One region of the Pradoshia eiseniae genome, then DNA from elsewhere that is predicted to be linked to it. Evidence: predicted binding sites of a transcription regulator. Region 1 holds the regulator's gene; the other holds the start of a gene.
What was found. Region 1 encodes NrdR, which represses ribonucleotide reductase genes. Its sites were predicted from a motif close to AACACNATATATNGTGTT; they were not measured.
Positions count from the first base shown of each region.

Region 2: the regulator NrdR is predicted to act here: its motif matches at 2,746-2,763, upstream of CYL18_RS01195 (vitamin B12-dependent ribonucleotide reductase).

Region 1 is NZ_PKOZ01000008.1:102,345-110,438, reverse strand. It holds gene dnaI (primosomal protein DnaI) at 138-1,079, opposite strand; gene CYL18_RS13500 (replication initiation and membrane attachment family protein) at 1,083-2,474, opposite strand; gene nrdR (transcriptional regulator NrdR) at 2,548-3,006, opposite strand; gene speD (adenosylmethionine decarboxylase) at 3,153-3,527, opposite strand; gene CYL18_RS13485 (glyceraldehyde-3-phosphate dehydrogenase) at 3,793-4,821, opposite strand; gene coaE (dephospho-CoA kinase) at 4,996-5,589, opposite strand; gene ytaF (sporulation membrane protein YtaF) at 5,609-6,247, opposite strand; gene mutM (DNA-formamidopyrimidine glycosylase) at 6,307-7,137, opposite strand; gene polA (DNA polymerase I) at 7,162-8,094, opposite strand, start outside.
Region 2 is NZ_PKOZ01000001.1:237,408-245,501, forward strand. It holds gene CYL18_RS01180 (NAD-dependent epimerase/dehydratase family protein) at 1-773, shown strand, start outside; gene CYL18_RS19340 (hypothetical protein) at 840-1,004, shown strand; gene CYL18_RS01185 (DUF1836 domain-containing protein) at 1,342-1,935, shown strand; gene CYL18_RS01190 (rhodanese-like domain-containing protein) at 2,020-2,319, opposite strand; gene CYL18_RS01195 (vitamin B12-dependent ribonucleotide reductase) at 2,895-5,450, shown strand; gene splB (spore photoproduct lyase) at 5,543-6,571, shown strand; gene CYL18_RS01205 (patatin-like phospholipase family protein) at 6,649-7,554, shown strand; gene CYL18_RS01210 (SA1362 family protein) at 7,599-8,009, opposite strand; gene CYL18_RS01215 (DUF1385 domain-containing protein) at 8,094-8,094, opposite strand, start outside.

The DNA.
Region 1 (8,094 bases):
CGTGAGCAACCAAATCCCTCCAGACTTAACGAAACTTTATAATCCATGTATATGGGACAACGCATTCCTTTAGAATGACAGGTTCAAATTATAGGAATGAAAAAAAGAAGCCGCCCCATGCGGGCAGCTTCATTAATCTATTCTCTTCGGTTCTTGCCGTCCATCTCTACCGGCATTGTCAAGTTGCGGAACCGTTCCATGATTCGTTTTCCCTTCACTCGTTCCTCTTCTCCTCTTTGTGTATACGAGAAGTGGTGCTCAAGTTCCTTCCAATTAAAGTTGGAGGTAAAGAAGGTTGGCAGATTCTCATGCATCCTATATTGCAGGATTGGCCCCAGCACATCATCTCGCGACCAGGCACTCATCGTTTCTGCACCAATATCATCAATCATTAAGACTGGCACCTCTTTAAGGGCGTCTATTTTTTGGTTAAAGGTGTTTTCAGCAAACGACCCTTTCAGCTCACGGAGAAATTCCGGCCAGTACACGATATGAGAGGAAATGCCGTCCTCGGATAGCCCATTGGCAATGGCGCCAAGCAGATACGTTTTTCCAACCCCAAATTCACCGTATAAATAAAGCCCTTTATTGCGAATGCCTTTTTTGTAATTATCCACGAAGTTCTTTGCCTTCTCAATCGCTTCAATCCTTGCTTCAGTTACATGTTCATCAATATATAAATTAGCGAAAGTGGCATTAACAATTTCCTTAGGCACATGGCTCGCATGAATCAGCCTGCGCATGCGGCTTTTCTCCTCATGTAGGATTTTCTTGCGGCATGGCTCATAGGACACGTCAATTCTCTTTCCTTGGATGAACAAGCGTGGAACATGACCGCCAATTATATTCCGGCAGCTATCAAGTGATGGACATTCATCACATGTTTTTGTTTGCGTGGCATACTCATACAATTTGTTCATACTCTTTTCGACCATGTCGTTGGTCAGTTCGTCCTCATGCTCGCGGATAAAGGCTCGTACCTCCGGGTTGCTCAAGACGAGATTTCGCATTTCATCCCATCGTTTCTGAAATCCCTCACGATTCCCAAGCTTGTTCAAAGAGTCCTGTATATTTCTCACCGCTTACTCACCTCCTGATTGAGAGTTGCCTTGTATTTGTTCTTTCAATCTCCGTGCTCTCTCAGCGATATCCTCTGTCTGAGCGACCGGTTCTTTCTTCTTGCTGTCATCCATCCACTCCGGAATCATTTCTTTCCTGCCGGATGAAGCCGTACGGCGATTCGATGATTTCGTGTTCTTATTCTGTTTGTCATCGGCCCATTTTTGGTATTTCTTATGCTCGCTCTTAGCTGTTTCATAGGCTTCCCGTACAGTTGTGATCTTTTTGCGAGCCCAATGGGAAGCGATTGTCTCCACATAGCTCGCCTGCAGCTTCATATCAGAACGAAGCATCACATAATGGAGAAGCACATTGACGACACCAGGCGGCAGCTTCTGATTGACCATGACCTTTTCGACAAGGGCAAGGTCCTTCTCAGATGGGAGCGCCCCCTCAGACAAGCTAACGAGAAACTCAAGAGGCGAGGTTGTTTCAAATGTATAGAGCAAATGCTCCTCTGGCGTTTTCGGTTCAAAGATTGTCCGCTCAAACTCCGGCTGTACACGCTCGATGATTGCTGGCATCTCCTCACCGTGGTTAATCAGGAACAATTCACGAGCGCATTTGCGAAGTTCAGCTATATCAATCTCTTCATGTTCATTCTGGCAGCGTAATATGAGCTTGCTCATATCCATGACCCCAATCTTATACAGATAAGCCAACGTCGCCACTGCCTCCATGACCGCTGGAGTAAAGGCTTTACGTGAAATGAAGCTGCTCTTTAAGGAAGCAAATAATAACTCGAAATCAAATTGCTCGATGAAATTAGCACTGTACCCTTGTGTTTCCTTAGAGAAGAACTGATTTTGTCCTAATCGCTTTGGCTCGACCACTTCTTTTGGGTTCTTGAATTCCGTTTCAAATACATCAGTAAATGAGTGGGTCACATCCTCATAATCATCGGGAATCTTTTTATCAGAAAACATACCCAATAGCCTTTCATAATGCCGGCTGTCCAGCTTTTGCTGAAGGTAGATCGGCAATAGATCATCATGGAAAAACTTCTCCGGCGTAAGCGGAGCCATGATTTCATAGATGAAGACATTCCCTTCCTCAGTCGACTTCTTATATGTTTTCAACAAACCAATGCCCTCGAGTCTCCTCCGGCATTGATAAATCTCATCAAGAGGCATCCCAAGCACATCCATCAGCCAGCGGTGTGTGGTCTGCTTTGAATACATCAAACCGGTGGTCACCTCGTTGATGAAGGTCAAATATAGCGAGATGGAAAGACCGCCAATCAATGGCTGGTATAAGTATTGGATGACCTTATGGTCCATCTCTGATAATTTGTCCTTATATAGGACAACATATCGGTCTTTTGGGTTTACGAACATCCAGGAATATTGCATCATGTTTACAAACCTTTCGCCTACAAGAAGTGATAATGGCAAAAAAGAGCTAAAGAAAACTGCCTTCAGCTCTGTTTTAATCTTCTTTTTTTATTAATTCCTTTAATTCCTTAATAAATACGTTAATATCCTTAAACTGGCGATAAACAGAAGCAAACCTTACATAGGCCACTTCATCCACCTCTGCAAGACGGTCCATGACCATCTCTCCTATATGATCACTCTTCACTTCAGAGATGCCTTGGTTCCGCAATCCCTTCTCAACCTCTGTCGTGATTTCCTCCAGTTCTTTTAGGGCAACATGGCGTTTCTCACAAGCCTTGATTAATCCGCGGAGGATTTTCTCACGGCTGAATTCTTCACGGGCTCCGTCTTTCTTCACCACAATCAGCGGAATCTCTTCCACCTTCTCAAAAGTAGTGAAACGGTAACCGCACGATTCACATTCTCTTCTCCTGCGTATGGAACGCCCCTCATCAGCAGGCCGGGAATCGAGCACTCTTGTCCCGTTATGTTGGCAAGTTGGACATATCATTCAATTAGCACCGTCCCTTTCTTTATAGTTCTATCTTATAGAAACAAGCCCATTTGGACAAGTATTTGTTTAAAAAGACGATTCTCTTGGTCCATCGTCAAAAAAAGGATGCGATTTTTATCGGCATCCTCTTTGAATATAGAAATTTACATAGCCTGAATCCTTCTTACAGCCACCGGGCCCATCCCCCTTGGAATCTCAAAGGTTTCTTTCGTTTGAGCATTCAAGGCATCAGCGATGTAGTTGGCTGCGACGTTCGGATCAAGGTTGCCGCAAGTATATACATCAATGCTTGCATAACCGTGCTCCGGAAAACTATGAATCGTTAAATGCGATTCAGAAATGATGACGACTCCACTGACTCCCTGCGGAGCAAATTTATGAAAGGCAACCTCTCTTACTTCCGCTCCCGACCTGAGTGCAGCATCCACAAAAATTCGTTCGATTTTATTCATATCGTTCAACTTTGTTAAATCACAGCCCCATAATTCCGAAATGACATGACGACCAATAGTTTTCACATTTAATTCCCCCTTCAAGCATTTAAACGAATTTGATATCTTCGTTTCTGGCCGCAACTGCCACGGGGGAAAGTTAGTCCTGAGAGGTCCTAACCCTTTAAGCAGCCAATGCCAGGATATGAAGTTTACGGTTTTTAGTATATAATTTTTACCTAGTATTTGCAACATGACCTTCCCATTTTATACAATTTATCCCATATTAAATTCACCAAATAATAAAGCCGCTCCCCTCTACATTCGGGAACGGCTCTCTCTATATGGCCTTTCAGCTTACTTTCACTTCTTCCTTCACGAGCAAACGCGCCACATGATTAACGAGGTCCACTACTCTGCAGGAGTAGCCCCATTCGTTATCATACCAGGCCAGCACCTTTACCTTCTGTTCGCCTATGACCATAGTCGAGAGGCTGTCAATGATGGTGGAGTGCGGATTGGTTGTGAAATCAATGGAAACAAGCGGCTCATCACAAACCTCCATAATACCGGACAACTTTCCGTTTGCAGCACTCGTCAATGCGCGGTTAACATCATCGGCTGTAACCGGTGTCTTCAAGTCAACAACCAAATCCACAAGTGAGACATTCGGTGTCGGCACGCGGAGCGCCGTACCGTGCAGCTTGCCGTTTAATTGCGGCAGGACGAGTGACAATGCCTTTGCTGCGCCGGTTGTTGTCGGGATAATACTTTGACCGCAAGCTCGTGCTCTGCGCAGGTCTTTATGCGGATTATCGATATTATTCTGATCATTCGTATAGGCATGGATAGTTGTCATTAAGCCATTTTCAATGCCAAACTGCTCATCAAGCACCTTAGCTAGCGGAGCCAGGCAATTCGTCGTGCACGAGGCGTTTGAAATAACGAAATGATTAGCAATATCCAATTGTTCTTCATTAACGCCCATGACAATTGTGACATCCTCATTTGTTCCAGGTGCAGTGAGGACAACTCTCTTTGCTCCGGCGGTCAAATGAAGGGATGCTTTATCCCTATGATTGAATTTGCCAGTCGCTTCAATCACGATATCGATATCAAGGCTTTTCCATGGCAAGGCTTCTGGATTTCGATTATTTAACAGCAAAACCTTCTTTCCATCCACAACTAAATGATCCCCATGTGGAACGACTTCCCCATCAAATCGTCCATGAGTGGTATCATACTTTATTAAATGCGCTAATGTTTCCGCAGGATAGCTGGCATTAATCGCTACAATTTCCAGATTATCTTCCTTAATGGCCTTTCGGAAGACCATTCTTCCAATTCGACCAAATCCATTGATTGCAACTCTAGCCTTCATTCCATTTCCCCCTAATATGAGTTATACAATTAACCAAAAATCATATAAATAGTATAACACATTAAGAGGAATACTGCATAGTTCGAACACCTATTTTTGGCAATAAAACGATAAATGGTTAATAGCACTAAAAATGGCCACCCCTGATTATCAGGAGCAGCCTTTTCTCTATCTCTATTTAAATTGTTTCATAATTTCTTTTACCTGTTCAATTGTTTCAGAAACCGGTCCATTATTATCAATAATATAGTCTGCCAATTTCCGTTTATCATCGATTGGCATTTGAGCACGAATCCGAGCCAAGGCGTCCGCTTCGCTGTAACCGTCTCTATCCATAAGCCTCTTTAATTGGGTCTCCATCGAAACATAGACAAGAATAGTCTCTTCCACCATATGAGTGAGCTTGCTCTCAAACAGCAAAGGAATGTCCATAATAACAATGGACGTCCCCTCGAGAAATGCGCGCTCCGTTTCCTGCCTCATCCACTCCCTTACCGCCGGATGGACAATTGCATTTAACGTTTGGCGTTTCTCATCATCCGAGAAGATGATGGCCCCAAGCTTCTTTCGATTAAGCGTCCCGTCCTCAAGGAGAATATCACGCCCAAAAGCTTCCGTAATTTCCCGTAGAGCCGGCATGCCTGGTTCAACAACCTTCCTGGCCGCGACATCTGCATCAACGACAGGGTAGCCTTGCGAGATAAGCCAGTTTGAAACCGTACTTTTCCCGCTGGCGATTCCTCCTGTCAGTCCGATTATTTTCTTCATATATTACCGTTTCCCCTGTCTAAAATAGTTTACTGATTCCGAGTGCGATTAAAACAATTCCAGGTACAAAGGACAATACCTTTGAGAAGAATGAATCATTTAAGTATTTGCCGGCCTGAAGACCAACCTTCATAAAGACAGCGCTCATGATGAAGCTGAGCAATACGACACCGGTAAGCGGATAGTTGAGAATACCGGCTCCAATTCCTGCACCGAACCCATCAAGGGAAAGGGCAAAGCCCAAAAAGCAGGCTTCAAGACCTGTTATCGTGCCGGAACGGTCAAAGTCAGCGCTGAGCGGCTTCTTCAAGATATGGATCACAAGACCAATTGACTTAATCTCCAGCTGAAACAACGTCCGTTCGTCCACATTCAAGTACACATCATCATTTTGCTTTAAATTGCTAGTAGTCGTCCAAATGCCTAATGAAATGAGTATAAGCCCTCCTAGCACACCTGCCCATGATTCTGCCATGAAGTGTTCACTCGCAGAACCTGTAAACATTCCAATTGCAAAACTCAAAGCCGAACAAGCGGCAATGATCATAATCGACCTTATAGGAATGGCTACATTCCGGATACCATAGGTCATTCCGACACCACAGCTGTCAAGGCTAACTGCCATAGCGAGTAAGAGTATTGAAGCCAAGTGCTCCATTGACAGGGACTCCTTTCAACAATCAATACCCTACTATATGACAGGAGCCTATCTTTGGTTCATCTTCGTTTCTGACAGGAAGGACAGTAGACGGTTCCTCTGCCACCGACGGTAATTCTCTCCATGATTGTGCCGCATGTCTTACAGGGCTGCCCCTTCCTGGAATAAGCAAATAATTCAAGCTGGAACATACCAATCTGTCCCTGGGAGTTTACGTAAGAACGAATCGTGCTGCCGCCTTTTTCAATGGCTTCAGCAAGTGTCGTCTTAATCGCCGCATACAAACGCTGGATTTCCTCTTTATCCAAGGAGGAAGCAGGTCGCTCCGGATGAATGCCCGCATGAAACAAGGCCTCATCCACATATATATTTCCAAGCCCTGCAAGCAGGCGCTGATCCAAGAGGACCGTCTTAATGAAGCGATGCGTCTTTTTAAGTCCTGCCTCCAAATGCTCCGGAGTGAATTCATCAGAAAATGGTTCAGGCCCTACCTTCGACAATGGCAGAACATCCTGCTCCGTTCCTTTCGGGTACAAATGCATTGTGCCGAACTTGCGTACGTCCCTGTACCTAAGCTCCGTCCCATCTGTGAATTTGAATATGACATGAGTATGCTTATCCATCTCTTCACTCTTGTCGAAAAGCCCATACTTACCTTCCATCCTCAAATGAGAGACAAGGCTGTAATCATCTAGATAAAAGATGAGAAACTTGCCGCGACGGCCGATTTCCTGAATGGTCTGTCCCTTAAGGAAGAGACGGAATAATTCAGTATCATCCGGTTCCTTAATGATTTTGCCCCATCGCACTTCCACATCCTCTATTGTCTTGCCTAGCACCATGACCTCTAGCGTTCGCCTAATCGTTTCTACTTCTGGTAATTCAGGCAAATAAATACCCCCTTATGCCGCTCTCTATTTTGCATCGTACCATGTGTTGCCAAATGAATAATCCACCTTGAGCGGAACACTCAATTTAATGGCATTCTCCATTTCCTCCGGTACAATTTTCTTTAAGATGTCTATTTCTTCCTTTGGCGCTTCAAAAATCAATTCATCATGCACTTGCAGTAATAGCTTCGCTTTCAAATTCTCTCTCTTCAGCCGATCGCTCATGTGAATCATCGCCAATTTAATAATGTCAGCGGCACTGCCCTGTATTGGCGTGTTCATGGCTGTCCGTTCTGCAAAACCGCGGACATTGAAATTCCGGTTATTGATTTCAGGGATATATCGGCGGCGGTGCAGAAGGGTCGTGACATAGCCGCGCTCCTTCGCGTCCTCGATTATATCCTTCATGTAACGCTGGACGCCCGGATAGCTATCTAAATAACGGTCAATGAATGTGCCCGCTTCCTTACGCGTAATATTGAGATTTTGCGATAATCCATAATCACTGATGCCATATACAATCCCAAAGTTGACCGCTTTTGCTTGACGCCTCATTATGGACGTCACTTCCTCTTCTGTTACATGGAAGACGTCCATCGCTGTTTTTGTATGGATGTCCATATCTGCCTTGAATGCATTGATTAAGTTCTCGTCATCTGCAATATGGGCAAGGACACGCAGCTCGATTTGGGAATAGTCAGCAGCAAAGATGACCCAATCTTCCACTGATGGCACAAACGCCTGACGGATTTTCTTGCCTTCTTCCAGACGGATAGGAATGTTCTGCAAATTGGGGTCAGTCGAGCTGAGACGTCCCGTTTGCGTTAACGCTTGATTGAAGCGCGTATGAACCTTTCCATCCTCATGGATGACCTTCAATAACCCTTCAATATAGGTGGATTGTAGCTTGCCCAGCTGGCGATAAATCAGGATTTCGCGGATGATTTCATGCTTGTT
Region 2 (8,094 bases), on a different contig from region 1:
TTCCGGCAACCTCTCCTGTCTATGAATTTTTTAAGAAATACAATATCGACCCGCTAGAGCGTTTCTTAACTATTGCAAAAGAATGCGGGGTCAAGCATGCGGTTATCCTCGGCTCCTATTTCAGCTGGGCTAATCGGGCCATGCCTGAGCTTAATTTATATAAACATCACCCATACATAAGGAGCCGGGTTGACCAAGCGGAGATGGCCTTATCCTTTGCTGATGATGATATGAATGTATCCGTGCTTGAAATCCCTTATGTATTCGGCAGCCAAGCAGGAAGAAAGCCAGTGTGGGTATTCCTTGTTGAACAGATCAGAAATATGAAGGATGCAACTCAATATCCGGAAGGCGGAACAGCTATGGTGACCATCCGGCAAGTCGGACAGGCGATCGCTGGTGCTATTCGAAACGGGGTAAGTGGCAATTATCCTGTTGGTTACTATAATATGCAATGGTCAGAAATGCTCAGCATCATGCATAAATATATGAACCGTGAGGATAAGAGGATTATCGTCATACCTAAAGAAGCTTATATAAGCGCAATGCAAGCGAAGGGAGCCGAGGAGCGCCAAAAGGGGAAAGAGAGCGGATTGGATACTTTCGAATTTGCGAAAGTGTTTACGAGCAATCTGTTTATCGATAAGGAGATTATCGTGAATCAATTAGGAGTTAAAGAGGATGATATTGATCATGCCATCGGAGAATCCGTACGCCTTTCGATGGAAATTCTCGAAGGCAAAACAAGCGTAATTGATATGACGGCAGTCTAATTAATTCTCAATTAGTCCTAATCTCTCCTATAATAGAGAGCAGAACTTGATTGGGAGGGATAGTGCATGAGATGTGGGGCAAAATGTTTCCTCGTGCAAGTGGAAGAGCAAGGATTAAAGCGAACTTGGCCAATCACGGCACGGACCTCAGCAGAAGCGAGAAAAAGAATTCGCCTTGAATTTGGAGCTGAAATCAACATTCTATCCGTGAAGGAAGAACAGAAAGGTTAAATAGAAAGCATTCTATGCATTTAGTAGTTCACAGAACGCCCTCAAGCTTCCGCTGATAAAAGAAACACTCCCGGGTGATTTGCGGGGTGTTTTTTTGTGTTATTCGAAAAGGAAATCAAGGATTCAACGGGAGTGGTTTCATAAAGGAAAATCCGGAGCAGGAATTTGCATGAAAAAAAGCAAAAGCCAGAAACCAGGATGCTGGAATATAGAATTCTATACTGAAAATGACATAATTTTAATACCTATATACTACTGTTAGGCAATGTGTCGATTGTTTACCTTCATTAAGGAAACACGTATAATAGGATGTAACTTGAGGATATGAGGGATTTTTATGAATAGTAAATACGATTTTATGGAGAACATCGGATTGAATGAAAATCTGAGCCTGCAAGAGATACCGGATATTGACTTATATATGGATCAAGTTATTCAGCTATTTGAGAATAACTTTAAAGAGACGAGGCGAGCAGAGGGAGAAAAGATTCTTACCAAGACGATGATTAATAATTATGCGAAGGCAAAGGTGTTTTTCCCGATTAAGAATAAAAAATACACAAAAAGGCACCTGATTTTGCTTAGTCTTATTTATCAGTTGAAGGGCAGCCTTTCCATTAATGAAATTAAGGGGATTCTTGACCCGCTCAATGAGAGGATTATAAAGGATGACCTGTCTATTGACTGGCTGTATGAGACATTCCTAAAGCAAGCTGACAAGAATGCCGGGATTTTTACAGAAAGTGTTGAAGCGAGCATGAACGAACTTACGGAGTCGCTAGGAGCTTTTCAACGGGATGAGGAGGATGCCGAATACTATGAGGAACTTTTGGCTGTAGCCTCCCTAGCCCATATGAGCCAATTGTATAAGCGTGCGGCCGAAAGTCTGGCTGCAAAGATCGAGAGCAGCCGAACAGGCAAGGAAAAATAAAAACCCCTTTTTCAGACATCTGAACAAAGGGGTTGTTGGTCTTTGGACGAAGAGTTGATGCCTTTCTAACAGCATCGGCTCTTTTTATTTGCTTTTAATTTTACCAGTCCATTTCTTGAATCCGCCATCAAGCTGATATATATCGCGGTAGCCATTCTTGTACAGCATTTGAGCAGCTCTGGTGCTTCTCATTCCGCTTTGGCAGTACAAGTAGACTGGCTTGTCCTTGCGCAGTTCTTTCATGCGCATTTTCAGCTGGGTAGATGGGATGTTACGGGCTCCCAAAATATGTCCACCGTCAAACTCGTTTGGTTCACGAACGTCAATCAGCTGGGCTTTACGGTAGCCAGCCTTGAACTCCTCTTGGGATAAGGTCTTCACCATTTTTTTTGTAGAGAAATAGCTGTAAATTGAGTACGCAATGATCAGCACAGCCAGGCCAATCAGAATATATGACGTTAATGTCAATGAAATCCCCACTTTCTCTTATGTTCCCTCATTTATTATACAGGTAGATATTTTGTCTGGCAAAAAAAATTTCTGAGAAAATCGCCTGGATAGGAGACTTTAACCTTTACGTCTTCATTAATGGGCCGATATAATGGATGTTCTGGCATTTGGAACATGCTTTTTTATATGAGTTTCATGAGATGGAAACAGCGAGTGACTCAGGAGAAAATAATGCAAAAGTCCTATAAGGCGAATATTGTTTAATTTTGTCCATAAAGGGTAGAAAAATGTTCGTATTCTCAAAATATCTTAATTTTTTATCCATTATGAACAATTGACAAAATTACAAAAACATGCACTAATACAATATATGGTATGTATTTGGTAGGCAGGAACACAATATGTAGTTGAATTTCGAAATGACGTATGATAACGTTAGATTATCAAATAGAAGTGCAGCTGAGCAAGAATATACATGAAGAATACTTAAGAGGTTGGGAGAGATCAGATTGAATACTGCTGTTAATCATAAGCTGTCAGTAAATGTCGAAAGATTAAATAAGGATATTGCTAATTTTAAACAGGTGTTTCCGATAACACCCGACATGCAAAAGACATATAAAGGTGTATCAAGACTAGTTATGATCGATCGCTATTCGTTTAAGGACACGGAGAAGATAACCCTTGCCAATGGTGACTTCGTAGTCTTAACGATCAAGGAAGATCCTAAATTCCCAGCCCGCGGACTAGGATATATTCAAGAAATCGATTGGGAAAAGAAAAAGGCTTATGTCCTCGTAGAAGAAGAATACAGAGCTTCCTTGGACAAGCATGAAGAAATCAAAACAGGCTTGATTTGCAAGTCACTTGACGTCATTGAAAAGCCGCTTGAGATTTACTATGAGCAAATTGCGAAACGGAACGCTTATGGTTTGGCACAGGTGGAGACAACGGAAGAAAAGCGTCAGGAATCATTTGAGAAATTCTATCAGCAATTGGTCAAAACGAACTTTATCCCTGCTGGCCGTGTACTATACGGGGCTGGTTCAGAGACGGAGGTAACATACTTCAACTGTTATGTTATGCCTTTCATTAAGGACAGCCGCGAAGGGATTTCAGAACATCGTAAGCAAGTCATGGAAATCATGAGCAGAGGCGGCGGTGTTGGAACAAATGGTTCAACATTGCGTCCGCGTAATGCCCTTGCGCGTGGGGTTAACGGGAAATCCTCCGGTGCAGTTTCATGGCTCGATGATATCGCGAAGTTGACGCATTTGGTCGAGCAAGGCGGCTCTCGCCGCGGCGCGCAAATGATTATGCTCGCTGACTGGCACCCGGATATCATTGAATTCATCATCTCCAAAATGCAGAATCCGAAAATTTTGCGCTTCTTGATGGAGGTATCCGAGGATGAGACGATTCAAAAACATGCCCAAGAGAAGCTGAAATTCACTCCGCTTACAGTGCAAGAACAAGCAATGTATCAAGGAATTGTGAATTATAAGTCGATTCCGGGGCTTGGCGGATTCAATGAAGACATCATTAAAGATGCAGAGGATAAATTAGCAAAGGGCGGTAATGACGCTGTCCATAATCCAGACTTCTTGACTGGAGCGAATATCTCTGTTTGCCTCACGAAAGAATTCATGGAAGCTGTGGAGAATGACGCTGAGTATGAATTGCGCTTCCCAGATGTGGAATCCTACAGCCCGAAAGAAATGGAAATCTACAACAATGAGTGGGCAGAATGCGGAGATGTGCGCGAATGGGAAAAACGTGGACACGCTGTTCGAGTATATCGTACGGTAAAAGCGAAGGAATTATGGAACTTAATCAACATCTGTGCGACTTACTCTGCTGAACCAGGTATTTTCTTTATCGATAATGCGAATGACATGACGAATGCAAAGAGCTACGGACAAAAGGTCGTTGCAACAAACCCTTGCGGTGAGCAGCCTCTTGCTCCTTATTCCGTATGTAATCTGGCAGCAGTCAATTTGGCGGAAATGACGGACAAGGATGCGAAAACGGTTGACTTCAATAAGCTGAAGGAAACGGTTAAGGTCGGTGTTCGCATGCAGGATAACGTCATTGATGCAACACCATATTTCCTTGAAGAGAATAAACGCCAGGCATTGGGCGAAAGACGCGTCGGCCTCGGTGTAATGGGTCTTCATGATATGCTGATCTATTGTGAAAAGGAATATGGTTCAACAGACGGTAATGAGCTTGTTGATCGTGTCTTTGAAACGATTGCTACAGCAGCTTATGAGGAATCCATTGAGCTTGCGAAAGAGAAAGGAAGCTTCCCATTCCTGGTTGGAGAAACAGAGGAAGAAACAAGAGCCTTGCGTGAAGCCTTCATCCAATCTGGTTTCATGAAGAAAATGCCGGAGCATATCCGTCAGGACATTCTTGAATACGGCATCCGAAATTCACATCTTCTGACTGTAGCGCCGACAGGAAGCACAGGAACGATGGTAGGGGTATCAACAGGACTTGAGCCATATTTCTCCTTCACGTATTTCAGAAGCGGACGACTTGGTAAATTTATCGAAGTGAAAGCGGATATTGTAGAAGATTATTTAGCTCGTAACCCAGAATGTGACCCTAATAACTTGCCATCATGGTTCGTATCTGCGATGGAACTGACTCCAGAAAAACATGCGGATGTGCAGTGTATTATCCAGCGTTGGATTGACAGCTCCATCAGTAAGACCGTGAATGCGCCGAAAGGATATTCCGTTGAACAGGTCGAAAAAGTGTACGAGCGTCTTTATAAGGGTGGAGCCAAAGGCGGTACTGTATATGTAGACGGCAGCCGTGACACACAAGTATTGACCTTGAAGAAGGAAGAAAATACGGATACGACTGAAATACCGGCAGAAAGTCCAAAACAGCATGTTGTTCTTGTTGACACAATTAATGCGCTAGAATCAACGAGTGTGACGATTGGAAGCGAAGTCGGCAATACATGCCCTGTGTGCCGAAAAGGGAAGGTTGAGGAGCTAGGCGGCTGCAACACATGCACCAACTGTGGCGCTCAGCTGAAATGTGGCTTGTAATTAAATAAGGCAATGATTTCAAAAGGATGGCAAAGTTTCTTGCCATCCTTTTTTATGTACTTGAACATACTACCTTTAAGGTAGGTGAAATAATGAAGCCATTTATACCGCAATTGGTTTATTTTGAGCCAAAGGCCATGGAATATCCATTAGGCCGTGAATTATATGAAAAATTTCAAGGGATGCCGAATGTGGAAATACGGCAAACAACCTCTCATAATCAAATCAGGGATCTTCCTGGTGATACAGAGCTTCAAAAATATCGGGTCGCTAAATCAACCATGGTAGTGGGACTTCGGAAAACCTTGAAATTCGACACGTCAAAGCCATCCGCCGAATATGCCATCCCGCTGGCAACCGGCTGCATGGGGCATTGCCATTATTGTTATTTGCAGACAACGCTTGGCAGCAAGCCGTATATCCGCGTTTATGTCAATCTTGAAGAAATCTTTGACAAAGCGCTCACCTATATAGGTGAACGTGCTCCTGAGATTACGCGCTTTGAGGCGGCCTGTACTTCAGATATTGTGGGGATTGATCATTTGACACATTCCTTGAAGAAGGCGATTAATTTTTTCGGGGAAACCGAGCTTGGGCGTTTACGGTTCGTAACAAAATTCCATCATGTCGACCATTTATTGGATGCGCGGCATAACGGGCATACGAGTTTCCGTTTTTCCATCAATTCTCGCTATGTCATCAAGAATTTCGAGCCAGGCACGTCTACCTTTGACCAAAGGCTTGAGGCGGCGAGGAAGGTGGCTTCGGCCGGCTATCATTTAGGGTTTATTGTGGCGCCAATTTATATGCATGAAGGCTGGGAGGAAGGGTACTCCGAATTATTTGAGCGGCTAAAAAAGGCGCTAGGTGATTATGCGGACGCTCCCCTATATTTTGAGCTGATTCAGCATCGTTTCACGAAGCCTGCCAAAAAGGTCATTGAGGCAAGATATCCGAAATCAAAGCTGGAAATGGATGAATCCAAAAGGAAATATAAATGGGGAAAATATGGAATAGGCAAATACGTCTATCCGGATGATGAGGCGGCCCATTTAAAGGAGCATATAGAAGGAGCTATCCATTCCCATTTCCCACAGGCTGAAATAAAATACTTCACATAAGCTGTTCTAAAATGCACTCCTGTTGCTTAAAGATGATAAGTAAAAGACAGCGCATCTTTAGGAGGGAGTGCATAAGTTTGTACATAGACGGGGTTTTTTGCGGCGGCGGTATAAAAGGATTTGCCCTCATTGGAGCCATTATGGAGCTCGAACAGCAGGGGTATGCCTTTAAGCGTGTTGCAGGTACAAGTGCAGGCTCCATTATTGCGGGTTTTCTTGCAGCTGGGTACAGCGGGGCTGAGATTAAGCTGCTGATGGATGATATAGAGCTCAGCAGGCTCTTGGAAACAAAGAAAAGGATTCGTTTTCCTTTTGCGCGCTGGCTAAAATTATATTGGACGATGGGACTATATAAAGGAGATGCTTTAGAGTGCTGGATTAAGGAAACCCTTGAAAAAAAGGGCATTCGCACCTTTGGCGACCTGCCTGATAAACAGCTGCGTATCATTGCCTCAGACCTGTCGAATGGCCGTATGCTCATATTGCCGGATGATCTAGCTGCCTATAATATTGATCCGTTGCAATTCCCTGTTGCAAAAGCGATTCGCATGAGCTGTTCCATTCCCTTTTTCTTTGAACCCATTAAATTAAAAACAGTCGGGGAAAAATATATCATTGTCGATGGAGGGGTTTTATCAAACTTTCCGATGTGGTTATTTGACCAAGATAATGTAAAATCCATCAGGCCGGTTTTGGGACTTAATTTAGTATATGAGAAGACAGGTAAGGAACCGGAGGAAATTAATAATGCAATCGGCCTGTTCTCCTCCTTATTTGAAACTATGCGCAATGCCCATGACTCGCGTTACATCTCTCGCAAATTCGTCAAAAATATTATTTTCATCCCGGTGAAGGATGCGAATTTTATAGAGTTTTCTCTAACAAATGAGCAGAGAACGGGCTTGATTGAGAGCGGGCGCAATGCAGCAGCTCTGTTCATTAAGCAATGGACGCATCGAATTAAGAAAAAGAAAATTGATTAAATGAAAAAAGGTTCAAGCTTGTGGTCGCCTGAACCTTTTGCTGTTTAAAATAGGGCCCGATTTTTCTTGCGTGCTTTTTTTCCTTCGATAACGGTCAATTGGATATTTGATTTCTTTTTCGGTCTGTTGATGAATGTCTCTTTTGAGATGACGGTTAATCCATGTGTATTATGGTGTCTATTTCTGCTTTTTCTTGGTTTCATCGTATCTTGTTTATGCTTCTTAGAAGAGACCTTGGCTGCCTTCTGGTATGCTTGACGCTCTTTGCCAGAGTTGCCTGTGCTGCCCTTCATTATGAATCGCTTGTAAACAAGATAGATAATACCCATGACTACCGCTCCAATAAGTACACTCCGTATGAATGATACAGCTTCAAACTGTATTGTATAAATCAATCCCAGTACCGCTAATCCTAGAAGAACATAAATGATGATAGATGATTTGTTACGATTCATTGAAAGCACCTCCTTAAGAGCATCATTAGCGTATTTATGGGAATTTAAACAACTAAACCAATAAATTTGCCTTTTAATTTTAATT